DNA from 3 places in the Streptomyces araujoniae genome. Region 2 is predicted to be linked to each of the others. Evidence: predicted binding sites of a transcription regulator. Region 2 holds the regulator's gene; each other region holds the start of a gene.
What was found. Region 2 encodes HrcA, which represses chaperone genes, less so after heat shock. Its sites were predicted from a motif close to TTNGCACTCNGNNNNNCNGAGTGCNAA; they were not measured.

Region 1: groL (chaperonin GroEL) is a predicted target of HrcA. The motif match lies at 3,929-3,955, and genes of this name have one in related genera.
Region 3: groES (co-chaperone GroES) is a predicted target of HrcA. The motif match lies at 4,163-4,189, and genes of this name have one in related genera.

What each region holds. Positions count from the first base shown of each region.
Region 1 is NZ_CP194070.1:4,406,225-4,415,585, reverse strand. Features, by position in the region: gene ACQ9ZG_RS18905 (asparagine synthase-related protein) at 1-331, opposite strand, end outside; gene ACQ9ZG_RS18900 (keywimysin-related RiPP) at 382-516, opposite strand; gene ACQ9ZG_RS18895 (hypothetical protein) at 1,266-1,850, opposite strand; gene groL (chaperonin GroEL) at 2,144-3,766, opposite strand; gene ACQ9ZG_RS18885 (cold-shock protein) at 4,191-4,397, opposite strand; gene ACQ9ZG_RS18880 (MoaD/ThiS family protein) at 4,807-5,085, opposite strand; gene thrC (threonine synthase) at 5,139-6,434, opposite strand; SAM riboswitch class I at 6,453-6,580, opposite strand; gene ACQ9ZG_RS18870 (glucosyl-3-phosphoglycerate synthase) at 6,734-7,684, shown strand; gene ACQ9ZG_RS18865 (alpha,alpha-trehalose-phosphate synthase (UDP-forming)) at 7,862-9,250, shown strand.
Region 2 is NZ_CP194070.1:2,227,192-2,236,552, reverse strand. Features, by position in the region: gene ACQ9ZG_RS09615 (AMP-dependent synthetase/ligase) at 1-378, shown strand, start outside; gene ACQ9ZG_RS09610 (SpoIIE family protein phosphatase) at 678-2,702, shown strand; gene hemW (radical SAM family heme chaperone HemW) at 2,856-4,097, shown strand; gene ACQ9ZG_RS09600 (DUF3097 domain-containing protein) at 4,262-5,080, opposite strand; gene ACQ9ZG_RS09595 (MBL fold metallo-hydrolase) at 5,363-6,094, opposite strand; gene hrcA (heat-inducible transcriptional repressor HrcA) at 6,273-7,289, shown strand; gene dnaJ (molecular chaperone DnaJ) at 7,290-8,426, shown strand; gene ACQ9ZG_RS09580 (nitronate monooxygenase) at 8,559-9,361, shown strand, end outside.
Region 3 is NZ_CP194070.1:4,881,055-4,890,415, forward strand. Features, by position in the region: gene ACQ9ZG_RS21105 (MFS transporter) at 1-823, shown strand, start outside; gene ACQ9ZG_RS21110 (VOC family protein) at 913-1,386, shown strand; gene ACQ9ZG_RS21115 (THUMP-like domain-containing protein) at 1,551-2,774, opposite strand; gene ACQ9ZG_RS21120 (polysaccharide deacetylase family protein) at 2,904-3,878, shown strand; gene groES (co-chaperone GroES) at 4,346-4,654, shown strand; gene groL (chaperonin GroEL) at 4,754-6,379, shown strand; gene ACQ9ZG_RS21135 (SDR family NAD(P)-dependent oxidoreductase) at 6,467-7,240, opposite strand; gene ACQ9ZG_RS21140 (MOSC domain-containing protein) at 7,251-7,943, opposite strand; gene ACQ9ZG_RS21145 (LysR family transcriptional regulator) at 8,025-8,915, shown strand; gene ACQ9ZG_RS21150 (WhiB family transcriptional regulator) at 9,016-9,357, opposite strand.

The DNA.
Region 1 (9,361 bases), 2.2 Mb from region 2:
CTCGGCGGAGGTGGCTGACCTTGCGGAACAGGGGGCGCGCGAGGACCCAAGGGCGGCCGGAGGGGTGCGGGACGGTCACGACGTCTCCGGTCCCGGTCGCGGTACTGGTCCCGGTCGCGGTGCTGGTGCTGGTGCCGGTCCCGGCCTCGATCCCGGGGCCGGTCGCGGTGCTGGCGGTGCCGCCGATCGCCGTCGGGGCGAACGCGGGCCCGGTCCTGGACGGGTCCGACGCCGCCCCGGTCGTCCCCGGTGCGGGAAGCTGCCCGGCCACCGTGTGGCCCGCCACGCTGTCCGGCAGGACGACGAAGTAGTCACGCAGCAGGCCGGGCATCTTCACCTTTCGGAAGTTCTCACACCGTGCACAGGGAACCGGTCGGCGGTTCAGATGATGCGCCGGACCCAGTACTCCTTGTACGAGCCGTAGAAGTAACCGGCGGTCTTCTTCGAAAAGTCGCCCTGCTTGAACAGCGACGGCTTCATGTAGGCCTTCTTGGCCTTCTCCTGCTGCTGCTTCATGACACCTTCCCTTCTGTGCGGTTGACGACCGTTATGCCCAACAGGTGGTCGCATAACTGGAGTTATTGGTGGGCCTGGTGTTCACCAGGTGATCACCAGGGCCATCATGTCCCGCCGCCGGACCGGTACGCGTGATTCCGACTTACCGCGCGAAGTTGGCCGGATAGTGCGAGCGGAGAGAGCGCGGCCGCGACGGCCCGTACCACCGCCGAGGCACCGACCGGTCGGCATGTGCAGTCGCACAGCGGCGGGCCGGTCCGATGCAATGGACTGGACCAATAACTACGGGCGGCGAGCCGACCCCGGCAGTGAGCAGCCAAGAGATCGCGCGGGGCGCGGCCGGACGGAGGAACCAGCGAGGCGGGGGCCCGGCAACGCCCGCACCGGCCCTACCTCACGCACGGTCGGCGCGCCACCGGCATCGACGAAACCGCTCGAACGTGTGTTGCCGTACGGTGCCAGGCACGGCAAGTAGCCATTCGGCCACTCCCGACCGCTCGTTCGGTTCCGTCCGGGACCGCTCGGGCACGCCGAGGCCCCCTCCGAGCCCGTCCGCACCCGCCCGAGCCCCGCCCGAGCTCCGCCTGCACCCTGTGGCCGCCCGCCCGCGCCCCCGCGAACACGCCGCGAGTGCGCTGTGATCGGGCGGCCCCGGGCCCGCCCTCGGGCCCATCCCGAGCGCGCCTTGGGCGCCCCATGAGGGGGGCCTGAGTCCGCCGGGGCGTCCGCCAAGACGTTCGCAGCGGCCCTCAGCGGCCCCGCGCGCCCGCCGCCTCGCGTACCCGGTAGACGCCCCACGCCGCCGCTCCGACGCCCGCGAGGAGGGGGATCATCCCGTAGACGACGAGCTGGCCCGAGTGCGCGTACCACCGGCCGCCGTCGAAGACCTGGGTCGCGGTGATCGTCTCGGGGTCGTCGCGGCCGTCGTGGTCCGCGAAGGTGATCCGGGTCCGCTCGATCCGCGCCGACGCGGGCATCCCGTCGACGTGGACGCGCAGGGACTCCCGGGCGACCCTCTCGCGCTCCGCCTCGTTGGCGCGCTGCTGGGCCCCGGTCTCCCCGAAGCAGTGCCAGACGGTCTGCCCCTTCTCGGCGCGCGTGTCGTGGCACGCGATCCGGCCGAAGGTCTCCACCCGCATGCCGAACAGCTTCGAGAGGCCCGTGCCGGTGACCACGATGAGGCCGCCCACCGCGCACAGGAGCGCCCCCGCGAGGAGCAGCGCGGCGCCCTTGAGCCGCCGCCCGCTCCACCGCCCGCGCTCCCCGCGCCCCGGCCAGCCACCGGTGTTCCCCGGCCTGGTGTTGCCCGACCCGGTGTTCCCCATGGCCGTCATGACCGCCCCGCCCCCGTTCCCGTGCCGCACGCGTCCCCCGCGCGCGTCAGCCGTTCCCGCGTATCCACCGTCGCCCGCGTGAACCGCTGCCCGTATGAACCGTTGGACCGTTCCCACGCGCCGGCGGTTCCCGTACGGCCCGGCTCCGCACTCCCCCCGCGGCCACGGACACGCCACAGGGGCGGCGCCTCCCGGCTGGGAGATGCCGCCCCTGTGGGACGTACCTGCGTACTCGGCGCACCTGACGCACCCGTCGTACGCGGAACCTCGATCGACCGGCGGACCGGAACCGATCAGAAGTCCATGTCACCGCCCGGCATGCCACCCGGGGCGGCCGCGCCGGCCTTCTCGGGCTTGTCGGCGATGACGGCCTCGGTGGTGAGGAAGAGCGCGGCGATGGAGGCGGCGTTCTGCAGGGCGGAGCGCGTGACCTTCGCCGGGTCGAGAATGCCCTCGGCGATCATGTCGACGTACTCACCCGTCGCGGCGTTGAGGCCGTGACCGATCGGCAGGTTGCGGACCTTCTCCACGACGACGCCACCCTCGAGACCACCGTTGACGGCGATCTGCTTGAGCGGGGCCTCCAGCGCGAGCTTCACGGCGTTGGCGCCGGTCGCCTCGTCGCCCGTGAGGTCGAGCTTCTCGAAGACGGCCGAGGCCTGGAGCAGGGCCACGCCACCACCGGCGACGATGCCCTCCTCGACGGCGGCCTTGGCGTTGCGCACCGCGTCCTCGATGCGGTGCTTGCGCTCCTTGAGCTCCACCTCGGTGGCGGCGCCGGCCTTGATGACGGCCACGCCGCCGGCCAGCTTCGCGAGGCGCTCCTGGAGCTTCTCGCGGTCGTAGTCCGAGTCGGAGTTCTCGATCTCGGCGCGGATCTGGTTGACGCGGCCCTGGACCTGGTCGCTGTCACCGGCACCGTCGACGATGGTCGTCTCGTCCTTGGTGATGACGACCTTGCGGGCGCGGCCGAGCAGGTCGAGACCGGCGTTCTCCAGCTTGAGGCCGACCTCCTCGGAGATCACGGTGCCGCCGGTGAGGATGGCGATGTCCGCGAGCATGGCCTTGCGGCGGTCGCCGAAGCCCGGGGCCTTGACGGCGACGGACTTGAACGTGCCCTTGATCTTGTTGACGACCAGGGTGGAGAGCGCCTCGCCCTCGACGTCCTCGGCGATGATCAGCAGCGGCTTGCCCGACTGCATGACCTTCTCCAGCAGCGGGATGAGGTCCTTGACGCTGCCGATCTTCGAGTTGACGATCAGGATGTACGGGTCGTCGAGCGACGCCTCCATACGCTCCATGTCGGTCGCGAAGTAGGCCGAGATGTAGCCCTTGTCGAAGCGCATACCCTCGGTGAGCTCCAGCTCCAGACCGAAGGTCTGGGACTCCTCGACGGTGATGACGCCTTCCTTGCCGACCTTGTCCATCGCCTCGGCGATCTTCGCGCCGATCTCGGTGTCGGCGGCGGAGATGGAGGCGGTCGAAGCGATCTGCTCCTTGGTCTCCACGTCCTTGGCCTGCTCCAGCAGAGCGGCGGAGACGGCCTCGACGGCCTTCTCGATACCGCGCTTGAGGGCCATCGGGTTGGCGCCCGCGGCGACGTTGCGCAGACCCTCGCGGACGAGAGCCTGGGCGAGGACGGTGGCGGTGGTCGTACCGTCGCCGGCGACGTCGTCCGTCTTCTTGGCGACCTCCTTGACCAGCTCCGCACCGATCTTCTCGTACGGGTCCTCGAGCTCGATCTCCTTGGCGATGGATACACCATCGTTGGTGATCGTGGGCGCGCCCCACTTCTTCTCGAGGACGACGTTACGGCCCTTGGGGCCGAGGGTGACCTTGACGGCGTCGGCGAGCTGGTTCATCCCGCGCTCGAGACCGCGCCGTGCCTCCTCGTCGAACGCGATGATCTTGGCCATGTGAAGTGGTCCTCCCGGACAGGGGTGGATTGCTCCGGACCGAGAGGCGCCCGCGACGGACGGCCTGCGTGCGTGGTGGTTCCTTGCCCCAACACGCCTGCGGGCCTCACCGGCCCGGTCCAAGTTCTGTCACTCTCACCTGGAGAGTGCTAATGCCAATGATTAGCACTCGACCCCCGAGAGTGCAAGCGCCTTGGACGAGAGCCCGCCATGCGGTCCCGGGTCGGTCCCCGCCCGATCCGGGACCGGTCCGGGCGTCCTCGCAGGCCGGTCCGGGCGTCCCCGGGGTCCGGTCCGGGCATCCCCAGGGTCCGGTCCGGGCGCGCCCGCGGATCGGTCCCGGCACGCGCGTAGGGCCCGATCCCCGGATGCCGGGGTCGGGCCCTACGTGCGTGAGTAGTGACGGCGGACGGCCGTGTCGGGCTCAGCCGACGGCGAGCTTGACCATGTCTGCCTGGGGCCCCTTCTGGCCCTGCGAGATCTCGAATTCAACTCGCTGACCCTCTTCGAGGGTGCGGTACCCGTCCATCTGGATCGCGCTGTAGTGGACGAAAACATCCGCACCACCGTCGACCGCGATGAAGCCGTACCCCTTCTCCGCGTTGAACCACTTGACGGTGCCCTGAGCCATGCCTAACTCCCCTATAACTGGCCCTTGCACGGGACCGCACTTCGCGGCCCCGGGTCGGAACTCACCCTCCGACAGGAGAGGGTGGGCAGCGCCGCAGCGCGTCGACCGCGGCCGAATGTATCCGCCCAACTGCCCTCTGCAACAGGTCAATCGGACGAGAATTCCGGGCACGGCCGAACGCCCGAATATGCGGGATTGCTGAGATTTACGGGCAAGTCGGGCCAGGCAAAGGTGACTTATGCCTCAAGGGGTTCACGCACTTTGGCTGCTTCTTATCGGGTCCGGGCGCATTCTCATATGCGGGCGGCGCGTGCAGCGAAGGGGGCTTCCCCAACTGTACCGTGCTCAACCATGCAGAATTGCCCCCTCCTCCCCGAGGGGCGGAGGGGGCAATGGTGTTCGTTCGGGTTCAGCAGCCGCCGGCCACGGCAGGGATGATCGAGATACCGGCGCCGTCGGGCGTGGCCGCGTCCAGGCCGCCCTCGAAGCGCACGTCGTCGTCGTTGACGTACACGTTCACGAAGCGGCGCAGCTTGCCCTGGTCGTCCAGGACGCGGGCGGCGATGCCGGGGTGGTCCTTCTCCAGGGACTCGATGACCTCGGCGAGCGTGGCGCCCTCGGCCGGGACCTCGGCCTGGCCGCCCGTGTAGGTGCGGAGGATGGTGGGGATGCGGACCTTGACGCTCATGACGGACGCCTTTCTGACTGCTGCGGTCGGGCCGATCGGGGCGATCGGGATGATCAGGCGGAGGCGAGGCCCGCGGCGCGGAACGCGTCCAGGCTCGGCTTGATGGTGGCCGTCGCCTGCGAGGTCGCGGAGACCGCGTCGAGCGTCTTGAGCCCGTCACCGGTGTTCAGGACGACGGTGGTGAGCGCCGGGTCGATCACCCCGGCCTCGATCAGCTTCTTCGTCACGCCGACCGTGACACCGCCCGCCGTCTCGCCGAAGATGCCCTCGGTGCGCGCCAGCAGCTTGATCGCGTCGACGACCTGCTCGTCGTTCACGTCCTCCACCGCGCCGCCCGTGCGGCGGGCGATGTCCAGGACGTACGGGCCGTCCGCCGGGTTGCCGATGGCCAGGGACTTGGCGATGGTGTTCGGCTTCTGGGGGCGGACCACGTCGTGCCCGGCCTTGAAGGCGGCGGAGACCGGGGAGCAGCCCTCGGCCTGGGCGCCGAAGATCTTGTACGGCCGGTCCTCGACCAGGCCGAGCCTGATCAGCTCCTGGAACCCCTTGTCGATCTTCGTCAGCTGGGAGCCGGACGCGATCGGGATGACGATCTGGTCGGGCAGCCGCCAGCCGAGCTGCTCGCAGATCTCGTACGCCAGGGTCTTGGACCCCTCGCCGTAGTAGGGCCGCAGGTTGACGTTGACGAAGCCCCAGCCCTCGCCGAGCGGGTCCCCGATCAGCTCGGAGCAGAAGCGGTTCACGTCGTCGTAGTTGCCCTCGATGCCGACCAGCTCACCGCCGTACACCGCGGCCATGACGACCTTGCCCTGCTCCAGGTCGTGCGGGATGAAGACGCAGGAGCGCAGTCCGGCGCGGGCGGCGGCGGCGCCGACGGCACCGGCCAGGTTGCCCGTGGAGGAGCAGGAGAGGGTGGTGAAACCGAAGGCGCGGGCGGCCTCGACGGCGATCGCGACGACGCGGTCCTTGAAGGAGTGCGTCGGGTTGCCGGAGTCGTCCTTGACGTACAGACCGCCGGTGACGCCCAGCTCGCGGGCGAGGTTGTCGGCCTTGACCAGCTTGGTGAAGCCGGGGTTCAGGTTGGGCTTGCCGGCCACGTCGGCGGGGACCGGCAGCAGCGGGGCGTAGCGCCAGATGTTGTCGGGACCGGCCTCGATGCGCTTGCGCAGGGCCTCCGGGTCACCGGCCGGCAGGTCGTACGCCACTTCCAGTGGCCCGAAACAGGACGCACAGGCGAAAAGGGGGCCGAGGTCGAAACGCTCGCCGCACTCGCGGCAGGAAAGCGCCACGGCGGGACCGAGGTCCACGGAAGCGGTGGTGGCATTACCTGCGATGGTCTGAACAGCCATGATGGCGGAGGCCCTTTCTCCTCATCTTCCTCGCAGCGCATTTCGCCGCAAGACGGAATTGGCACCTTCCCCACCGTGACCTCGCGGTCGGCAGGAGGGTTGCCGGGACTTCAACGGGCCGTTCCCTCAGTCCCTCTGGATGAGCTCTGTGGCACCGGATCTTCGATCCGGGCGTTTGTGTGACGACGGACCCCGACATGCGACGGTCGTCCGCGTTGTTCAAGACTGTAACCGAAGGACGGGACGGTTGAGATAGTCGTCCGAACGGCGAGATGGATCACACACAGGGAGTTCAGACCGTGCTCGAAGAGGTGGAACGCTGGCTGACCAGGCGGTCCTGGTCGTCCGCCGACCGCCCGCTGGACCGGCTCCTCGACGCCCGGACCGCCGAACCGCACCGCACCTCGGTGAGTGTGGTGCTGCCCGCGCTGAACGAGGAGGCCACGGTCGGGGCGATCGTGGCGACGATCCGGCGGGAGCTGATGGAGAAGGTCCGGCTGGTGGACGAACTGGTGGTGATCGACTCCGGTTCGACCGACGCGACCGCCGCCGTCGCCCGGGAGGCGGGCGCGCGGGTGGTCCACCGGGACGCGGTGCTGCCCCGGATACCGGCCCTGCCGGGCAAGGGCGAGGTGCTCTGGCGGTCGCTCCTGGTGACCAGCGGGGAGATCGTCTGTTTCGTCGACGCGGACCTCAAGGACTTCTCGGCGGACTTCGTCTCGGGGACGGTCGGCCCGCTGCTCACCGATCCCACGGTGCACTTCGTCAAGGCGATGTACGACCGCCCGTTCGGCGACACCGCAGGTCAGGGCGGTCGCGTCACCGAGCTGGTGGCCCGCCCGCTGCTCAACCTGCACTGGCCGCAGCTGGCCGGGTTCGTGCAGCCGCTGGGCGGTGAGTACGCGGTACGGCGCTCGCTGCTGGAGCGGCTGCCGTTCCCGGTCGGTTACGGAGTGGAGCTGGGGCTCCTGGTCGACGCGCTGCACACCGTGGGCCTCGACGCGCTGGGCCAGGTCGACGTGGGGGTGCGGCGCCACCGCCACCAGGACGGGCAGGCGCTGGGCCGGATGGCGGCGGCGATCTACCGCACGGCCCAGCTGCGGCTCTCCCGGGGCCATCTGGTGCGGCCCGCGCTGACCCAGTTCGAGCGGGGGGCGGAGGGGTTCGTGCCGCGCACCCATGCGGTGGACACGGAGGAGCGGCCGCCCATGCGGGAGATCGCGGAGTACGCGGAGCGGTGGGCGGCGTGAGGCGGGCGCGGGGCTCCGGCAGCTCCGAGGCGGGCGCGGAGCTTCGGCAGCCCCGAGCCGTGCGCGGGCGAGGCGGCCGGCGTGAGGTGTGCGCGGGCGCGGTGGGTGGCGCGGTGCCGGTGACCGGTCCGCCGGACGCGCGTTTGGCGGCTTCCCTTACGGGCTAGGTTCCGCTACATGGTCACCGAGCATGCCGAAGCCACCGCCCAGGTCCTCGTCGCGTCCAACCGCGGCCCCATCACGTACACGCTCGGCGAGGACGGAGCGCTCGACGCCAAGCGCGGCGGCGGGGGGCTCGTCTCCGGGCTGAGCGCCGTCGACGACAAGCTGTGGGTCTGCGCGGCCCTCGGGGAGGGCGACCGCGAGGCGGTGCGGCGCGGGGTCGGTGAGCCCGGCGTACGGATGCTGGACATCGACGCCGAGGTGCACGCCGACGCGTACAACGGCATCGCCAACTCGGTGCTGTGGTTCGTCCACCACCTGCTGTACCAGACCCCCGTGGAGCCGGTCTTCGACGCGGAGTTCCGGCGCCAGTGGGCCTCCTACGAGACGTACAACCGGGCCTTCGCCCAGGCCCTCGCGGAGGAGGCGGGGGAAGGGGCGGCGGTGCTGGTCCAGGACTACCACCTGGCCCTCGTCCCCGGGATGCTCCGCGAGCTGCGCCCGGACCTGCGGATCGGCCACTTCTCGCACACCCCGTGGGCGCCGGTGGACTACTTCCGGCTGCTGCCCGACGACATCGGTGAGCAGTTGCTGCGGGGCATCCTCGGCGCGGACCGGGCCGCGTTCCTGACCCGCCGGTGGGCGGACGCGTTCATCGGCTGCTGCACGGAGATCCTGGGCGGGACGGGCCGGACCCGGATCGGGGTGCACGGGCTGGGGGCGGACGCGGACTTCCTGCGCCGGCGCTCGCGCGAGGCGGACGTGGACGAGCGGATGGGCGCGCTGCGGGAGCAGGTGGGCGAGGACCGGAAGACGATCGTACGGGTGGACCGCACGGAGCTGTCCAAGAACATCGTGCGCGGCCTGCACGCCTACCGGGCCCTGCTGGAGACCCGCCCGGAGTGGCGCGAGCGCGTGGTCCACGTGGCCTTCGCCTACCCCTCCCGCCAGGACCTCGCGGTCTACCGGGACTACACGGCTGCGGTGCAGTCGCTGGCCACGGAGATCAACGGGACGTACGGGACCGAGAGCTGGACGCCCGTCGTCCTCCACGTGAAGGACGACTTCGCCCGCTCGCTCGCCGCGTACCGGCTGGCGGACGTGGCCCTGGTCAACCCGATCCGCGACGGCATGAACCTGGTCGCCAAGGAGGTCCCCGTCGTCTCCGACCACGGCTGCGCGCTGGTGCTGTCACGGGAGGCGGGGGCGTACGAGGAGCTGGGCGAGGACGCGATCGTGGTGAACCCGTACGACGTGGCGGGCACGGCGGAGGCGCTGCACGAGGCCCTGTCGATGGGCACCGAGGAGCGGACGGGCCGCACGAAGCGGCTGGCGGAGGCGGCGACGGCGCTTCCGCCGCAGCGCTGGTTCCTGGATCAGCTGGAGGCGCTGCGGCAGGAGTGAGGGGAGCCGCTCACGGCGCTCACGGCGCTCAGCTCCGTACGCCCGGCGTTCCCGGCGCTCAGCTCCGTGCGCCGGCACTTCCGGCACTTCCGGTACGGCTCGGAGGCGGTC
Region 2 (9,361 bases):
GAGGGCCAGTTCAAGGCGGTCTGCCCGTTCGTCTCCAACATCCTGGTGCACGGCGCGGACCGTAACTTCTGCACCGCGCTCATCGCCCTCGACGGCCCCACGATCCTCAACTGGGCCGCCGAGAACGGCCTGGAGGGCAAGGAGTACGCGGAGGTGGTCGCCGCCCCGCAGACGATCGAGCTGATCGACGGCTACGTACAGCGCCTCAACGAGGGGCTCCAGCGCTGGCAGACCATCAAGAAGTTCCGCCTCCTGCCCCGTGACCTGGACGTCGAACACGGCGAGCTGACCCCGAGCCTCAAGCTGAAGCGGCCGGTCGTCGAGCGGGAGTACCAGGGGCTGATCGACGAGATGTACGCGGGTTCCCGCGAGGCGTGACGCCTGCGCGCGCGAACCGCTGACACCCCGTGTGCGCACGGGCGGGGCGGCCGGACACCGAAAGGGTCCGGCCGCCCCGCTGTGACCGGGGGCCTCTCTGTGACCGAGGGCCCCGCTGCGACGGGGATCGGCTGCGGCGGGGGCTCGGCCGAGGCCGCCCGCTGTCCGCTCCCCGGGGCGTTTCCCGCAGTCCCGCGTTCGAGCCTGCTCGATTTTCTGCCCAGTTCCGTAACTCGGTGCTTATGGGTGCGTCCGGTCTGTCACTCTGTCGGAGTCGTCGGACCCGTAGGAGCCGCACCGTGGCACCCATCCCCTTGCAGCGGGACACCGTGCAGCGCCCCGGCACCATCCGTGCCGGGTACGCGCACGGCCCGCGCCCGGCCAGTCGCACCAGCCTGCCCGGGATACCTCTGGCCCCCTCCGCCGCCCGCCGGTTCGTGCGGGCGGCGCTCGCGGAGTGGACCGGGCTGGGGGTGCCCGCCGCCGTGGGCTTCAGCGACCGGCTCGCCGACGACGCGGTGACCGTCACCAACGAGCTGGTCACCAACGCGGTCGTGCACGCCGGAACCACGGTCGACCTGGTGCTCAGGCTGGAGGAGGAGGGCGGCGATGAGCCCTCGGCCGCCCTCGTCCTGGAGGTCACCGACCACCACCCGGCCCGTCCGGTGAGCGGCGACGAGCCCGAGGCGGCGACCGGGGCTCCGGCCCGTGCGGAGACCGGGGAGCCCACCGGGCTGCCCGATCCCGCCGAGTACGGTCGCGGCCTCCAGCTCGTCGCCACCCTCGCCGAGTCCTGGGGCATCACCTACCGCACCGGCCTCAAGACCGTCTGGGCCCGGCTCCCCGTCGACGACTGGAGCGGGCCGCCCGCCCCGCCCGACGGGGACTCCCTCCGGCGCGGGCTGCGTGCCGCCGAGATCCTGGCCCCCGCCGCCCGGCGCACCGAGCGCGACGACGCGGTCTGGGACAGCCGGGGCGCCCCGGCCTTCCTCGCGGAGGCGTCCGACCTGCTGGCCGGGCAGCTCGACGAGGACCTGGTGGCCGCCATAGCGGGCCAGCTGCTGGTGCCCCGCCTCGCGGACTGGTGCGCGATCTGGCTGGAGGCCGAGGGCGGGGGACCGGGCGCCGAACCCCGGCTCGCCCGGGTCTGGCACAGCGACGAGACCGGTACGGAGCCGCTGCGGACGGCCCTGGAGCGGGAGCCCCTCCGGCTTCCCGCCGACATCGGACCGGGGCCCGTACACGTCCCCGTACCGTGGTCGGCGCAGCGCGGCCCGTACACCGGGAACGCGCCCGGCGCCGAGGGCGGTCCGCACCCCCAGGACGGCCCGCCCGCCGGGGACGCCCCGCACCCCGGCAGCCGTGACGGGGCCGCGCTGGCGTTCCGGATTACGGCGGGCGGCCGGGCGCTCGGGACCGTGCTCGTCGGGCGGGAGGGGGTCGCCCGGATGCCCGAGGCCGTCGCCTCGCTCATCGAGGACTTCGTCCGCCGCCTCGGGCTCGCCGTCGGCGCCGCCCGCGCCTACACCCGGCAGGCCACCATCAGCCGCATCCTCCAGCGCGGCCTGCTCCCCAGCAAGGTCGCGGAGATCCCCGGTGTCACCAGCGCCCTCGTCTACGAGCCGAGCGACGACGGAGTGGTGGGCGGCGACTTCTACGACATCTTCCCGTGCCCCGGCGACCGCTGGTGCTTCGTCCTCGGGGACGTCCAGGGGAGCGGGCCCGAGGCCGCCGTCGTCACCGGCCTCGCCCGCCCCTGGCTCCGGCTCCTCTCCCGCGAGGGGTTCGGCGTCGGGGAGGTCCTGGACCGGCTCAACCGGCTGCTGCTGGACGACGCCATGGAAGCCGCCGAGGCCGCCGCCCTGATGGTCGCCGCCGCCGGGGGCCAGCAGCTCCACGACGGCACCCAGTCGCGGTTCCTCTCCCTGCTGTACGGGGAGGTCGTGCCGCTTCCCGGCGGGGGCGTCCGCTGCACGGTGGCCAGCGCCGGGCACCCGCTGCCGCTGCTGCTCCGCCCCGACGGCTCCGTACGACCGGCGGCCGAGCCGCAGGTGCTGCTGGGGGTCGTGGAGGACGTGGCGTACGAGAGCCAGGTCTTCGACCTCGCGCCCGGGGACAGCCTGCTCTGCGTCACGGACGGGGTGACCGAGCGGCGGTCGGGCCCGCTGATGTTCGACGACGGGGACGGCCTGGCCCAGGTCCTCGCCGGGTGCGCCGGGCTGCCGGCCGAGGCGACGGCCGAGCGCATCCGGAGGGCCGTCCACGAGTTCGCCGAGCAGCCGCCGGACGACGACGTGGCCCTGCTGGTCCTGCACGCCGGCTGAGCGGGCCGGAGGTCTCCGGGACCGGGCGAAGGCTTCCCGGAACAGCCGGACGTCTCCCGGACCGGGTGGGGCGGGCGGGGCCGGTGGACCTGGTGGGGCGGGCGGACCGGGCGGAGAGCGGCCCGGTCCGGGAAGCTCCGGCGGCGAGCGACAATGGGCGGTATGCCTTCCGTACTTCCCGATGGTGAGCCCGTGCCCGACGACGGGGCGCTGCCCCGCCATGCCCTGGAAGGCGCAGCCGACCGGCCTCTCGGCTTCTACCTGCACGTTCCGTACTGCGCCACCCGCTGCGGCTACTGCGACTTCAACACCTACACCGCCACCGAGCTGCGCGGCTCCGGCGGAGCCCTCGCCTCCCGCGACAACTACGCCGCCCACCTGATCGGGGAGGTCCGCCAGGCCCGCAAGGTCCTCGGCGACGACCCGCGCCCGGTCCGTACCGTCTTCGTCGGCGGTGGGACGCCCACCCTGCTCCCCGCCGCCGACCTCGTACGGATGCTGGCGTCGGTCAGGGAGGAGTTCGGGCTCGCGGAGGACGCGGAGATCACCACCGAGGCCAATCCGGAGTCCGTCGATCCGGCCTACCTCTCCGCCCTGCGCGAGGGCGGCTTCAACCGGGTCTCCTTCGGGATGCAGAGCGCCAAGCAGCACGTCCTGAAGATCCTGGACCGCACGCACACCCCGGGCCGGCCCGAGGCCTGCGTCGCGGAGGCACGCGCGGCCGGCTTCGACCACGTCAACCTCGACCTGATCTACGGCACCCCCGGCGAGTCCGACGACGACTGGCGGGCCACCCTGGACGCGGCGATCGGCGCGGGCCCCGACCACGTCTCCGCGTACGCGCTCATCGTCGAGGAGGGCACCCGGCTCGCCCACCGCATCCGGCGCGGCGAGATCCCCATGACCGACGACGACGCCCACGCCGACCGCTATCTCATCGCGGACGAGGCCTTCGCCGCCGCCGGGTTCGACTGGTACGAGGTCTCCAACTGGGCCACCACCGAGGCGGGCCGCTGCCTCCACAACGAGCTGTACTGGCGCGGCGCCGACTGGTGGGGCGCGGGCCCCGGCGCCCACAGCCATGTCGGCGGGGTCCGCTGGTGGAACGTGAAGCACCCGGGCGCGTACGCCCAGGCGCTGGCCGAGGGACGCTCACCGGGCGCGGGCCGCGAGATCCTGGCCGAGGAGGACCGCCGGGTCGAGCGCATCCTCCTGGAACTGCGGCTCCGCGAGGGCTGCCCGCTCGCCCTGCTCAAACCCGACGGCCTCGCCGCCTCCCGCCGCGCTCTCACCGACGGGCTGCTCGAACCGGTTCCGTACGAGGAGGGCCGCGCGGTCCTCACCCTGCGCGGGCGGCTTCTGGCCGACGCGGTGGTGCGCGACCTGGTGGACTGAGCCGGGAGCCGGGAGCCGGGAGCCGGGAGCCGGGAGCCGGGAGCCGGGAGCCGGGCAGGGGCCGGGCAGGGGCCGGAGGCCGTTGGGTCAGGCGCTGGAAGCCGGACGCCGACGACCGAGGGCCTGTGCCCCCGTATCCCCTTGTCCCGCGTGTCCCCGTGGCATCACTCCGGCAGTGTCACGAAGTCGATCAACTCCTCCACCCGCCCCAGCAGCTGCGGCTCCAGGTCCTTGTAGCTGCGCACCGTGGACAGGATGTGCTGCCAGGCCGCCCCGGTGTTCTCCGGCCATCCCAGCGCCCGGCACACCCCCGTCTTCCAGTCCTGGCCGCGCGGCACCACCGGCCAAGCCCCGATCCCCACCGACGACGGCTTCACCGCCTCCCACACGTCGATGTACGGGTGGCCCACCACCAGCACGTGCGGGTCCGAGACCTGCGCCGCGATCCGGGACTCCTTGGAACCGGTCACCAGGTGGTCGACCAGCACCCCGAGCCGCGCGTCCGGGCCCGGTCCGAACTCCGCGACGATCGCCGGGAGGTCGTCGATGCCCTCCAGGTACTCCACGACCACGCCCTCGATGCGCAGGTCGTCGCCCCACACCCGCTCGACCAGCTCCGCGTCGTGCCGGCCCTCCACATAGATCCGCCCCGCCCGCGCCACCCGGGCCCGCGCACCGGGCACCGCCACCGAGCCGGAGGCCGTACGGGTGGGGCGCACCGGGCCGCCGGGGGCCGGGCGGACCAGGGTGACCACCTTGCCCTCCAGCAGGAAGCCGCGCGGCTCCATCGGGAAGACCCGGTGCTTGCCGAACCGGTCCTCCAGGGTCACCGTCGGCCCCTGGGCCGTCTTCTCGCAGCGGATCACCGCCCCGCAGAAACCGGTGGCGACCTCCTCCACGACCAGATCGGGTTCGGCGGGGACCTCGGGCACGGGGGCGGACCGCTTCCACGGCGGGGTCAGGTCCGGCTGGTAGCTGCGCATGGCACGACGATAATTCGCCCCGCCGGTACGGGGATTCGCACCCCGCCACGACACGCGAGCCGGAGCGCGCAACCGTGCGCCGCCTGAGCCACCCGCCCGCGCGCTCTCTCACGCACCCCCGAGAGCCCCGCCCGCGCGCTCTCTCACACACCCCCCGAGAGCCCCGCCCCGCCGCCCGCCGCCGTACGCAGACCCGAAGCGCTCCGCGCCGCCGACCGCCGCCCCACGTACCCCCGAAGCGCCCCGCCCCGCCGGCCGCCCCCTCGCCCAGCCCGAGCCCCCTCACCCCACCCCGAACCGCTCCGCCAGCGCCTCCCGCTGCCCCCGGACGAACGCCGCGTCCACCACCGCCCCGTGCCCCGGCACGTACAGCGCCTCCTCGCCGCCCAGTTCCAGCAGCCGGTCGAGCGCGGCCGGCCAGCGGGAGGGGATCGCGTCACGGCCCGCCTGCGGGTCGCCCGACTCCTCCACCAGGTCCCCGCAGAGCACCACCGGAGGCTCCCCGCCCGTGCCCGGGACCAGCACCGCGAGGTCGTGGCCGCTGTGGCCCGGGCCCACATTGGCCAGCAGCACCTGACGGCCGCCGCCCAGGTCGAGCGTCCACTCGCCGGTCACCTCGTGGTGCGGGACCACCAGCGTGTCCACCGCCCGGTGCGCCTCCTCCTCCGCGAGCCCGTGGCGCACGGCGGACCCGGTCAGCTCGTCCGCCGAGCGCTCCAGCAGCGCGGTGATCCCCACCGCCCCGTACACCTGCGCCCCCGCGAACGCCGCAGTGCCCAGCACATGGTCGAAGTGCGGGTGGCTCAGTGCGATATGCGTCACCCTCCGGCCGAGCAGCGCCTCGGCCTGCCCGCGCAGCTCGACGCCCTCGCGCAGCGTCGAGCCGGTGTCGTACAGGAGCACCCCGTCCGCCCCGGCCACCAGCGCCACCGTGGCGTCCCAGCCCGGCAGCCGCCGCCGCCCGGCACCGTGACCCAACCGCTCCCAGCCGAAGTCTTCCCACAACACGTCCATGGGACGACGCTATCGGCAACGTCCCGGACGGCTCGGCGGCGGCATGGCCGGTCACCCTTGCCCCGGCCCCACCCCACCCCCGTACACTGACCGGTGGGTAGCTGGCACTCGTACGCACCGAGTGCCAGACGGAGAGCCGGGACAGAGCCCCGGGGAACGACAGCTGGAGGTGTGCGCCATGCTCAGCGAACGCAGACTCGAGGTGCTGCGCGCCATCGTCCAGGACTACGTCGGCACGGAGGAGCCCGTCGGCTCCAAGGCGCTGACCGAACGGCACCAGCTGGGCGTCTCCCCGGCCACCGTCCGCAACGACATGGCGGTGCTGGAGGAAGAGGGCTTCATCGCGCAGCCGCACACCAGCGCGGGGCGCATCCCCACCGACAAGGGGTACCGCCTCTTCGTCGACAAGCTCGCGGGCGTCAAGCCGCTCTCCTCGGCCGAGCGCCGGGCCATCCAGAACTTCCTCGACGGCGCGGTCGACCTCGACGACGTGGTCGGCCGGACCGTGCGGCTGCTCGCGCAGCTGACCCGGCAGGTCGCGGTCGTGCAGTACCCCTCGCTCACCCGCTCGACGGTGCGCCACGTCGAGCTGCTCTCGCTCGCCCCCGCCCGGCTGATGCTCGTCCTGATCACGGACACCGGCCGGGTCGAACAGCGTATGATCGACTGCCCCGCGCCCTTCGGCGAGGCATCGCTCGCGGATCTGCGGGCCCGGCTCAACAGCCGGGTCGTCGGACGCCGCTTCGCCGATGTCCCCCGGCTGGTGCGGGAGCTGCCGGAATCCTTCGACAGCGAGGACCGGGGAACGGTTTCCACGGTTCTCTCCACCCTCCTCGAAACCCTGGTCGAGGAGACGGAGGAGCGGCTGATCATCGGCGGCACCTCCAACCTCACCCGCTTCGGGCACGACTTCCCTGTGATGATCCGGCCGGTGCTGGAAGCACTGGAGGAGCAGGTCGTCCTGCTGAAGCTGCTCGGTGAGGCCACGGACCCAGCCATGACCGTGCGGATCGGGCACGAGAACGCCCACGAGGGGCTCACCTCCACGTCCGTCGTCGCGGTCGGCTACGGTTCGGGCGACGAGGCAGTCGCCAAACTCGGCGTGGTCGGACCGACCCGCATGGACTACCCCGGAACGATGGGAGCGGTACGCGCAGTGGCACGTTACGTCGGACAGATCCTGGCGGAGTCGTAAGTGGCCACGGACTATTACGCCGTACTCGGCGTACGCCGCGACGCATCGCAGGACGAGATCAAGAAGGCATTCCGTCGGCTCGCCCGCGAGCTGCACCCGGATGTCAACCCGGACCCGAAGACCCAGGAGCGGTTCAAGGAGATCAACGCCGCTTACGAGGTGCTCTCGGACCCGCAGAAGAAGCAGGTCTACGACCTCGGCGGCGACCCGCTCTCCGCCAACGGCGGTGGCGGCGCGGGCGGTTTCGGAGCCGGCGGCTTCGGCAACTTCTCCGACATCATGGACGCGTTCTTCGGCAACGCCGCCCAGCGCGGGCCCCGTTCGCGCACCCGGCGTGGTCAGGACGCCATGATCCGCCTGGAGATCGACCTCAACGAGGCGGCCTTCGGCACCACCAAGGACATCCAGGTCGACACGGCGGTCGTCTGCAACACCTGCAGCGGCGAGGGCGCGGCCCCCGGCACCTCCGCCCAGACCTGTGACATGTGCCGCGGCCGCGGTGAGGTCTCGCAGGTCACCCGGTCCTTCCTGGGCCAGGTCATGACCTCGCGCCCCTGCCCGCAGTGCCAGGGCTTCGGCACGGTCGTGCCGACGCCGTGCCCGGAGTGCGCCGGTGACGGCCGCATCCGCTCGCGCCGCACGCTCACCGTCAAGATCCCCGCGGGCGTCGACAACGGCACCCGCATCCAGCTCGCCGGTGAGGGCGAGGTCGGCCCCGGCGGCGGCCCGCCCGGCGATCTGTACGTGGAGATCCACGAGGTCGCGCACCCGGTCTTCCAGCGGCGCGGCGACGATCTGCACTGCACGGTCACCATCCCGATGACCGCCGCAGCGCTCGGCACCAAGTGTCCGCTGGAGACGCTGGACGGCCTGGAGGAGATCGACATCCGGCCCGGCACCCAGTCCGGCCAGTCGGTGCCCCTGCACGGGCGCGGCATCACGCATCTGCGCGGCGGCGGCCGGGGCGATCTGATCGTCCACGTCGAGGTGATCACCCCGAACAAGCTCGACGCGGAGCAGGAGCGGCTGCTGCGGGAGCTGGCGAAGCTCCGTGGCGAGGAGCGGCCCCTGGGCCAGTTCCAGCCAGGTCAGCAAGGCCTGTTCTCGCGGCTGAAGGACGCTTTCAACGGCCGCTGAGACGTTTTCCGCCTTTCACCGCGCCGCCCGCCGGTCCCCGACCGGCGGGCGGCGCCGCGTTCGGCGGGGGAACCGGTCACACCGGACGCTGGCTGATTCGGCCCTGTGCGACGGACGTGGCACGATGCGTTCATGTCCTCCGCGTTGACCGATCTCTGCCGGTATCCGATCGTGCAGGCCCCCATGGCGGGCGGCGCCTCCGGACCTCAGCTCGCCGCCGCCGTCGCCGAGGCCGGTGCGCTCGGGTTCCTGGCCGCCGGGTACAAGACGGCCGACGGGATGTACAACGAGATCAAACAGCTGCGCAGGCTCACCGGCGGCCCGTTCGGCGTCAACCTCTTCATGCCGCAGCCCGCCCTCGCCGACCCCAGCGCCGTCGAGGTCTACCGCCACCAACTGGCCGGTGAGGCCGCCTGGTACGAGACCCCGCTCGGCGACCCCGACAGCTGCGCCGGTGACGACGGGTACGAGGCGAAGGTCGCCATCCTGCTGGAGGACCCCGTCCCGGTGGTCTCCTTCACCTTCGGCTGCCCCACCCGCGACACGCTGGACGCCTTCGCCAGGGCGGGGACGTACACCGTCGTGACCGTCACCTCCGCCGAGGAGGCCCAGGCCGCCCAGTGGGCCGGTGCCGACGCCGTCTGCGTCCAGGGCGTCGAGGCGGGCGGCCACCAGTCCACCCACCGCGACGACCCGCAGGCCGACCACACCGGCACCGGGCTGCTCACCCTCGTCACCCAGGTCCGCGAGACCGTCCAGCTGCCGATCGTGGCGGCGGGCGGTCTGATGCGCGGCGGCCAGATCGCCGCCGTCCTGGCGGCCGGGGCCGACGCCGCCCAGCTCGGCACCGCCTTCCTCGTCTGTCCCGAGTCCGGCGCCCACCTGCTCCACAAGCAGGCCCTGACCAACCCGCTCTTCGTCCGCACCGAGCTGAC
Region 3 (9,361 bases), 2.7 Mb from region 2:
CCTGCTGGTCCTCGGGCTCGTACGGGCCTCGGACGACGGCTGGGGCTCGGCCGTCACGCTTGCCACGCTCGGCGCGGCGGTGGCCCTGCTGGCCGCGTTCGTCGCCGTCGAACTCCGTACGCCCTCGCCCCTGCTCCGGCCCGGCCTGCTGCGGGGGCGGCCGGTGCTCACCGCCAACCTGTTCTGCCTGCTGCTGGCCTCGGCCCAGTTCGGCGCGTTCTTCTTCGTCTCGCTCTACCTGCAACTGGTCCTCGGCTACGGGGCGACCGCCACCGGGTTCGCGTTCCTGCCGTTCTGCGCGGGTGTCGTCGCGGGCTCGATCCTCGCCACCCGCGCGGTCGCGGTGCTCGGCATCCGCCGCCTGATGACCGTGGGCGGGGCGCTGGCGGCGCTCGGGATGGGCTGGTTCGCGGCGGCCGCCACCGTCGACGGCTCCTTCCTCGCCTCGATCCTCGGCCCGTCGCTGCTCTGCTCGCTCGGCATCGGGCTCTGCTTCGTCCCGCTCGGCACGGCCGCCACCACCGACGTGGTGCCGGGCGAGACCGGGATGGCGTCGGGGCTGCTCAACAGCTCACGCCAGGTCGGCGGGTCGCTCGGCCTCGCGGTCCTGGTCACCGTCGCCGCGCAGGTCACGGGCGGCGCGACCGGGCGCGGTGCGCTCTCCTCGGGGTACGCGGCCGCGTTCTGGGTCGCGGCCGGGCTCCTGGCGGCCGCGGCACTGGCGGCGTACGTCCTGCTGCCGGGGGAGAGCCGGGCCGCGGGCGGCCCGGTGGCCGCCGGGCCGGTGGCATCGGAGAGTGAGGAGGGTGCGGCGGGCCGATGAGTTCGCGGGCCCGGGCCGGTCTACCCACCAAGAGGTTCGACACGGCATCCGCCCCGGACCCGGGGCGACCGGACGAGGAGACCACCGCCATGCAGAAGATCACCCCCTGTCTCTGGTACGACGGCCGGGCGAAGGAGGCCGCCGAGCACTACGTCGCGATCTTCGGAGGCGAGGCCGGCGACTCCCGCGTCCTGGACGTCACCCACTACGGCGAGGCGGGCCCCGGCCGGGCGGGGGACGTGCTGACCGTCAGCTTCCGGCTGGCGGGCCAGGAGTACATGGGCCTCAACGGCGGGCCGCAGTTCCCGTTCACCGAGGCCATTTCGCTCTCCGTGGACTGCGCCGACCAGGCCGAGGTGGACCGGCTCTGGGCCGCGCTCTCCGAGGGCGGCGAGGAGAGCCAGTGCGGCTGGCTCAAGGACCGCTACGGCGTCTCCTGGCAGATCGTCCCCCGCGAGCTGCCGGGACTGCTGGCCGACCCGGACCCGGCGAAGGCGGAACGGACGATGAAGGCGATGCTCGGGATGCGGAAGCTGGACATCCAGGCACTGCGGGACGCCTGAACAGGGCGGGCCGGGGGCCGGGGGCCGGGCGGGCCAGACGGACCGGGAGGGCTGGGCGGATCGGGCTGGCCGGGAAGGGCCGGCGGACCGGGCCGCCGGGAGGGCCGGGCGGACCGGACGGGCCACACGGATCGGGTGGGCCGGGAAGGGCAGGCGGACCCGGCTCACCCCAGCGGACGGCCGATCAGCATCGTCGGCGCCCCCGCCACGCGGGTGAGGAACACCGTCGCCGCGTGCGGTCCGGCGAGCTTCATCCGGCGGCGCAACTCCTCCGGTTCGACCGCCGAGCCGCGCTTCTTGACGGTCAGTACGCCCACCTCGCGCTCCCGCAGCAGCGCCTTGAGCCGCTTCATGTTGAACGGCAGCTGGTCGGTGATCTCGTACCCGGCGACGTACGGGGAGGAGTACGGCGCATCGCTCGTGACGTACGCGATCGTCTCGTCCACCAGCCGCCCGCCGCACCGCTCCACGATGTCCGCGACCAGATGCGCCCGGATCACCGCCCCGTCCGGCTCGTACAGATAGCGCCCGACCGGGCCCACCGGCGGGGCGGGCAGCGGGGCCGGGGCGGTGAGGGCGGCCCCGGACGGCAGCAGGGTGGCCCGGAACGAGCCGGGCGCGATGCCCTCGCCGTACCAGAGCACCGCCTCCTTCACATCGCCCCCGTCCGAGATCCACTCCGCCTCGGCCTCCGGCCCGATCGCCTCGTGCGGGATGCCGGGCGCGATCTTCAGCGCCGCGCGCGGGGCCTTCAGCGCGGCGGCCGTGGCCCAGGAGAGCGGCGGCGAGTACGCCTCCGGGTCGAAGATCCTGCCGCGTCCGCCCCGCCGGGCCGGGTCCACGAAGACGGCGTCGTACGGGGAGGTGTCGATCTCCGTCACGTCGGCGCACCGCACCTCGATCAGCGCGGCGAGACCGAGGGCCGCCGCGTTGGCGCGGGCCACCTCGGCGGTGAGCGGGTCGCGGTCCACGGCGAGCACGGAGATCCCGGCGCGGGCCAGGGCGACGGCGTCGCCGCCGATGCCGCAGCACAGGTCCGCCACGCTCCGCACGCCGAGCGCGGCGAACCGGGCGGCGCGGTGTTCCGCCACCGAGGTGCGGGTGGCCTGCTCGACGCCGTTGGGCGTGAAGTACATCCGGTACGCGTCCTCGGCCCCGAACTTCGCCACCGCCCGCTGCCGCAGCCGCGCCTGCCCCAGGGCGGCCGACACCAGCTCCGCCGGGTGCGTGCGGCGCAGCCGGGTCGCGGTGGCCAGCTCGTCGGCCGGGTCGTGGTCGCGCAGCTCGGCCAGCAGGTGTTCGCCCTCGGGGGTGCGCAGGGCGGCGAAGGCGGCGCGCGCGGGGTCGCCGGCCGGGGTGGCGGGGGTGGTTGCGTTCACCCGGTCCATTGTGGCCGGTGCGCGGAGGCGGGCCGGTACGGGCCGGTGCGGGCCCCTGTCCGCCGGTCGGGCGACGGGTCCGGCCCCCTCGCGGTGTCGGGGAGGGAGGAGCGCGGGCGGCTGGCAGGATGCGGCGCCATGCAACTAGTACGACAAAAGGGAAAATCACCCGCGAAGCGGCACTCGTCCACGGGACGGCACCGGCCGGTCTCCGCCGTGCTGGCCGCCCTCCTGGCCGCCACCGTCACCTCGGCCTGCGCGGCGGCGACGGCCGACGGCGGCACGGGGGCCCCGGACGGTCCGGCCAAGCCCGCCGCCGGGCAGCAGGGCGAGGCCGCCCAGCAGGCCGGACCGGCCCGCGCCCTGGACACGTACGCCGAGGAGCTGAAGCGGAAGCAGGCCGCACGGGCCCTCGCCGCGAAGAAGTGGGGGCTGGCCAAGACCCCGCTCACCGCCCCCGAGCCCCCCGAGGTGAAGCCGCGCATCACCACCCGCAAGGGGTTCGAGGTCCGGGACGGGGAGGGGCTGCCGCCCGTCTTCACCACCGTCCCCACCAAGGAGAAGATCGTCTTCCTCACCATGGACGACGGGGCGGAGAAGGATCCCGCGCTGCTGCGGATGATGACCGAACTGGACATCCCGTACAGCGCGTTCCTCAGTGACTACGTCACCAACGACGACTACGGCTACTTCAGGCAGATGCAGAAGCGCGGGGTGGCCATCAGCAACCACACGCTCAACCACCGCTATCTGCCCGGCCTCTCCTACGCCGAGCAGAAGCGGGAGATCTGCGGCCAGCAGGAGAAGATCCTCAAGCAGTACGGGAAGCGGCCCACCCTCTTCCGTCCGCCCTACGGCAACTACAACCGCGACACCCTCGTCGTCGCCAAGTCCTGCGGCATCACCGCCGTACCGCTCTGGTCCGCCGAGGCCTTCGCCGACCGCATGGAGTGGCGCGAGTGGGACCGGGACCTGCACCCGGGCGACATCGTCCTCACGCACTTCCGGGGCAAGGGGGACTGGAAGGGGACCATGCCCGACATGATCCGGCTGGTCATGAAGACCATCACGGACAAGGGGTACGCGGTGGCGAAGCTGGAGGACTACGTCTGACCCGACGCCCTCCCCGTACGCCCCGGATGCGCGCGCGGCCCGCGCCGCGCGCGCATCCGTCGTCCGCCCTCGTCCGCCCTCCCCGCCCCGCCCGTCGCCCCTCGCCACGCACGTCGTCCCCGGCCTGCCCCACCCGCCGTCCCCGGCCGTCCCCCGCCGTCCCGTCGTCGTCTCCGCCGTACGGAACACCGCGCTCCGCCCCCGCGTTGTCCGGACGGTGGCCCCATGGAGCCCCCGGTCGAGCGTCGGTCGAGTCCCGACAGGGGCGGCGCGAGGGTGGTGAATTGGCACTCCGCTTGACCGAGTGCTAATCGCGGTCATAGTCTCGGGTCTGGCACTCCCCCCTGGAGAGTGCCAGCACCACACTGTGCGACAGGGCAGGTCCGGCACCCGCGACGACGGATCGGTCTGGTCGCCGCCCACCGACTGCTAAACCCCGTGAGATCTCCGAAGGGGGAGACCGGATCGTGTCGACCACCAGCTCCAAGGTTGCGATCAAGCCGCTCGAGGACCGCATTGTGGTCCAGCCGCTCGACGCCGAGCAGACCACCGCTTCCGGCCTGGTCATTCCGGACACCGCGAAGGAGAAGCCCCAGGAGGGCGTCGTCCTCGCCGTGGGCCCGGGCCGCTTCGAGAACGGCGAGCGTCTTCCGCTCGACGTCAAGACCGGCGACGTCGTCCTGTACAGCAAGTACGGCGGCACCGAGGTGAAGTACAACGGCGAGGAGTACCTCGTCCTCTCGGCCCGCGACGTCCTCGCGATCGTCGAGAAGTAATTCACCCACGTCTGCTTGTGTTCTGCGCCCCTGGCCCCCTGCGACATCACTAGCCGGGCGGCGAGGGGCGCAGTTCGTTTTGAGAGGGAAGTACAGCCCATGGCGAAGATCCTGAAGTTCGACGAGGACGCCCGTCGCGCCCTTGAGCGCGGCGTCAACAAGCTTGCCGACACGGTCAAGGTGACGATCGGCCCCAAGGGCCGCAACGTCGTCATCGACAAGAAGTTCGGTGCCCCCACCATCACCAACGACGGTGTCACCATCGCGCGCGAGGTCGAGCTGGACGACCCGTACGAGAACCTCGGTGCCCAGCTCGTCAAGGAGGTGGCGACCAAGACCAACGACGTAGCGGGTGACGGCACCACCACCGCGACCGTCCTGGCCCAGGCGCTCGTCCGCGAGGGTCTGCGCAACGTCGCCGCCGGCGCCTCCCCGGCCGCCCTGAAGAAGGGCATCGACGCCGCCGTCAAGGCCGTCTCCGAGGAGCTGCTCGCCACGGCCCGCCCGATCGACGACAAGGCCGACATCGCCGCCGTCGCCGCGCTCTCCGCCCAGGACCCGCAGGTCGGCGAGCTGATCGCGGACGCGATGGACAAGGTCGGCAAGGACGGTGTCATCACCGTCGAGGAGTCCAACACCTTCGGTCTGGACCTGGAGTTCACCGAGGGCATGGCCTTCGACAAGGGCTACCTGTCCCCGTACATGGTGACCGACCAGGAGCGTATGGAGGCCGTCCTCGACGACCCGTACATCCTGATCCACCAGGGCAAGATCGGCGCCATTCAGGAGCTGCTCCCGCTGCTGGAGAAGGTCATCCAGTCCGGTGGCTCCAAGCCGCTCCTGATCATCGCCGAGGACGTCGAGGGCGAGGCGCTCTCCACCCTCGTCGTCAACAAGATCCGCGGCACCTTCAACGCCGTCGCGGTGAAGGCTCCGGGCTTCGGCGACCGCCGCAAGGCCATGCTCGGTGACATCGCCACCCTCACCGGTGCGACCGTCATCGCCGAGGAGGTCGGCCTCAAGCTCGACCAGGCCGGTCTGGACGTGCTCGGCACCGCCCGCCGCGTCACCGTCTCCAAGGACGACACGACCATCGTCGACGGCGGCGGCAACCCCGACGACGTCAAGGGCCGCGTCAACCAGATCAAGGCCGAGATCGAGTCCACGGACTCCGACTGGGACCGCGAGAAGCTCCAGGAGCGCCTCGCGAAGCTGGCCGGCGGCGTGTGCGTCATCCGGGTCGGCGCCGCCACCGAGGTGGAGCTCAAGGAGAAGAAGCACCGTCTTGAGGACGCCATCTCCGCCACCCGCGCCGCGGTCGAGGAGGGCATCGTCTCCGGCGGTGGCTCCTCCCTCGTCCACGCCGTGAAGGTCCTGGACGGCAACCTCGGCAAGACCGGCGACGAGGCCACCGGTGTCGCGGTCGTCCGCCGCGCCGCCGTCGAGCCGCTGCGCTGGATCGCGGAGAACGCCGGCCTGGAGGGCTACGTCATCACCTCCAAGGTCTCCGAGCTGGACAAGGGCCAGGGCTTCAACGCCGCCACCGGCGAGTACGGCGACCTGGTCAAGGCCGGCGTCATCGACCCGGTCAAGGTCACCCGCTCCGCCCTGGAGAACGCCGCGTCCATCGCGTCGCTGCTGCTCACGACCGAGACCCTGGTCGTCGAGAAGCCGGCCGAGGAAGAGGCCGACGCCGGTCACGGCGGCCACGGCCACTCCCACTAGTACCCGCCGGTACGTCCGAGGCCCGGTGCCCCCGTCGCGGGGGCACCGGGCCTCGGTGCGTCCGGAGCCGGGCGGCCCCGGACCGGGCTACTGCGGCCCGTACTTGCGTCCCGTACGCGAGGTCACCCCGCCCAGCAGACCGCGCGGCGTCACCTTCACCAGCCCCATCAGTGCCTTGTAGCGCGGGTCCGGGATCGACACCGACTTCCCCCGGGCCAGGTCCGCCAGGGCCGAGGCCACCAGCTTGTCAGCGTCCAGCCACATCCACCCCGGGATGTTGTCCGTGCCCATCCCGGCCCGCTCGTGGAACTCCGTACGGACGAAGCCCGGGCAGAGCGCCATCAGCCGCACCCCCGAACCGGCCAGGTCCTTCGCCGCGCCCTGGGTGAACTGCACGACCCACGCCTTCGACGCCCCGTACGTCCCGCGCGGCACGAACGCCGCCACGGACGCCACGTTGACCACCGCGCCCCGGCCGCGCTCCTTCATGCCCGAAGTGGCCGCCGAGGTCAGCCGCAGCACCGCCTCGCAGTGCACCTTCAGCATCGTCAGCTCATCGGCCATGGACACTTCCAGGTAGCGCCCCTTGTTGCCGAAGCCGGCGTTGTTGACCAGCAGATCGACCGGGTGCGTCCGGTCCGCGAGCCGCTTCTCGACCGCCTCGATCCCGCCGTCCGTGGCCAGGTCCGCGCGGAGCACCTCGGCCTCGATGCCGTGCCGGTCGTGCAGTTCGGTGGCCTGCTCGCGCAGGCGTGCGGTGTCCCGTGCCACCAGCACCAGGTTGTGCCCCTGGGCCGCGAGCCGTCGCGCGAACGCAGCCCCGATACCCGCCGTCGCGCCCGTGATCAGTGCAGTCGTCATACGCGGCACGTTAGTGCCCCGCGCCCGCCTCCCGGCCACCGGCCGCCGCCATGTACGCCCGGGCCTTGCGCAGCGCCTCCGGGTGCAGGGCCGACCCGGCGGCCAGCAGGGAGGGCAGCAGGGCGCGCTCCGTCGTGACGGCCCGGAACTGGAGCGAGGCGGTGACCCGGTGGTCCGGGCGGTGGACGATCTCGACGGGGTCCCCGGCCCGGATCGTGCCCGGCTCGACCACCCGGAGATAGGCGCCGGTGACGGCCTCCTCGGTGAACCGCCGGATCCACTTCTCCTCCGCGACGTGGTCCGCGAACGTCCGGCACGGGATGCGGCCGGAGGTCACCTCCAGGAGCAGCTCGTCCCCCACCCGCCAGCGCTCCCCGATCAGCGCCCCGCTCACATCGACCCCGGCGGTGGTGAGGTTCTCGCCGAACGCCCCGTTGGCCAGCTCCCGGCCGCCCAGCAGCCGCTGCCAGGTGTCCAGCTCCTCCCGGGCGAAGGCGTACACGGCCTGGTCGCTGCCGCCGTGGTGGCGCAGATCGCAGACCGCGTCACCGGCGAGCCCGCTGCCGCCGACCCCCTTGGCGCCGGGATCGGTGACGTGCACGCCCCCCTCGACGGGCCGCTTGTCGATCCCGGTCAGACCGCCGGGGCCACCGGCAGACGGGGACGGGGTGGGGCGGCCGACATTCACGCTCAGCAATCTCATGAGGGTCACGCTAACGGCTCAAACCTCAAAGATATACGCGATTAGTTGGCCCATCATCCAAGTATCTCTTATGGTGGAGGGGTGATCGAAGCCCGCCACCTCCGCGTCCTGCGCGCCGTCGCCACCACCGGCTCGTTCTCCGCCGCCGCCCGTGAACTCGGCTGCACCCAGCCCGCGGTGAGCCAGCAGATGAAGGCCCTGGAGTCCTCCGCCGGCACCACCCTGCTCATCCGCACCGGGCGCGAGATGCGCCTCACCCAGGCCGGTGAGGCGCTCGTCCGGCACGCCTCCGGCATCCTCGCCGGGCTGACCGCGGCCGAGGAGGAGGTCGCCGCCATCGCCGGACTGCGGGCCGGCCGGGTCCGGCTCGTCTCCTTCCCGAGTGGCAGCTCCACCCTGGTGCCCGGCGCGCTGGCGGCCCTGCGCGCCGAGCATCCCGGGACCCGGGTCTCGCTGGTGGAGGCCGAGCCGCCGCGCTCGGTGGACCTGCTGCGCGACGGCGACTGCGACATCGCGCTGGCCTTCCGGTACGGCGCCTCCGGCGGTGAGTGGGACGACCTGGTGGTGCGGCCGCTGCTCACCGACCGGCTGATCGGCCTGGTCCCGGAGGGGCACCGGCTGGCCGGAGCGCCGGAGGTCTCCATCGGCGAGCTGGCGGACGAGTCGTGGATCGCGGGCTGCCCGCGCTGCCGCCGTCAGCTGGTGGAGGTGTGCGAGGCGTCCGGGTTCACCCCCCGGATCGACTTCGCCACCGACGACTACCCGGCGGTGATGGGCCTGGTGGGGGCCGGGCTCGGGGTGGCGGTCCTGCCGGAGCTGGCGGTGGAGTCGGTACGGCCCAAGGGGGCGCGGACCGTCCCGGTGGCGCCCGCGATCGAGCGGGAGATCGTGGCGCTCACCCTGCCGGACCTGGCCCGGGTCCCGGCGGTCGCGGCCACCCTGGACCAGCTGTCCCTGGCGGCCGCCCGCTGAGGAGCCCGGCTCCGTACGCGGCGGAGTCGGGGCCGTCCTCCGGAGGCCGTGGGGGCGATATTGGGGAAACGTTTCTGCGTTCGATCGCGGCCGTCGGGTGTCAGGTCGGGCGGGAACCCGTGGTGGCCGTGGTGGCGCCCGAGGGCGCGGCGGTGATCAGCCGGGTTCTGGCCCGGCCCATCAGCTCTTCGCGCTCGTCCTCGGTCAGGCCGCCCCACACCCCGTAGGGCTCCCGTACGGCCAGGGCGTGGGCGGCGCACTCGGCGCGTACCGGGCACCGCATGCAGACCTCCTTCGCCGAGGTCTCGCGAGCGCTGCGGGCGGCGCCGCGCTCACCCTCTGGGTGGAAGAACAGGGAGCTGTCGACGCCTCGGCAGGCGGCGAGCAACTGCCAGTCCCACAGGTCTGCGTTGGGTCCGGGAAGGCGGGAGAAATCTGCCATTGCT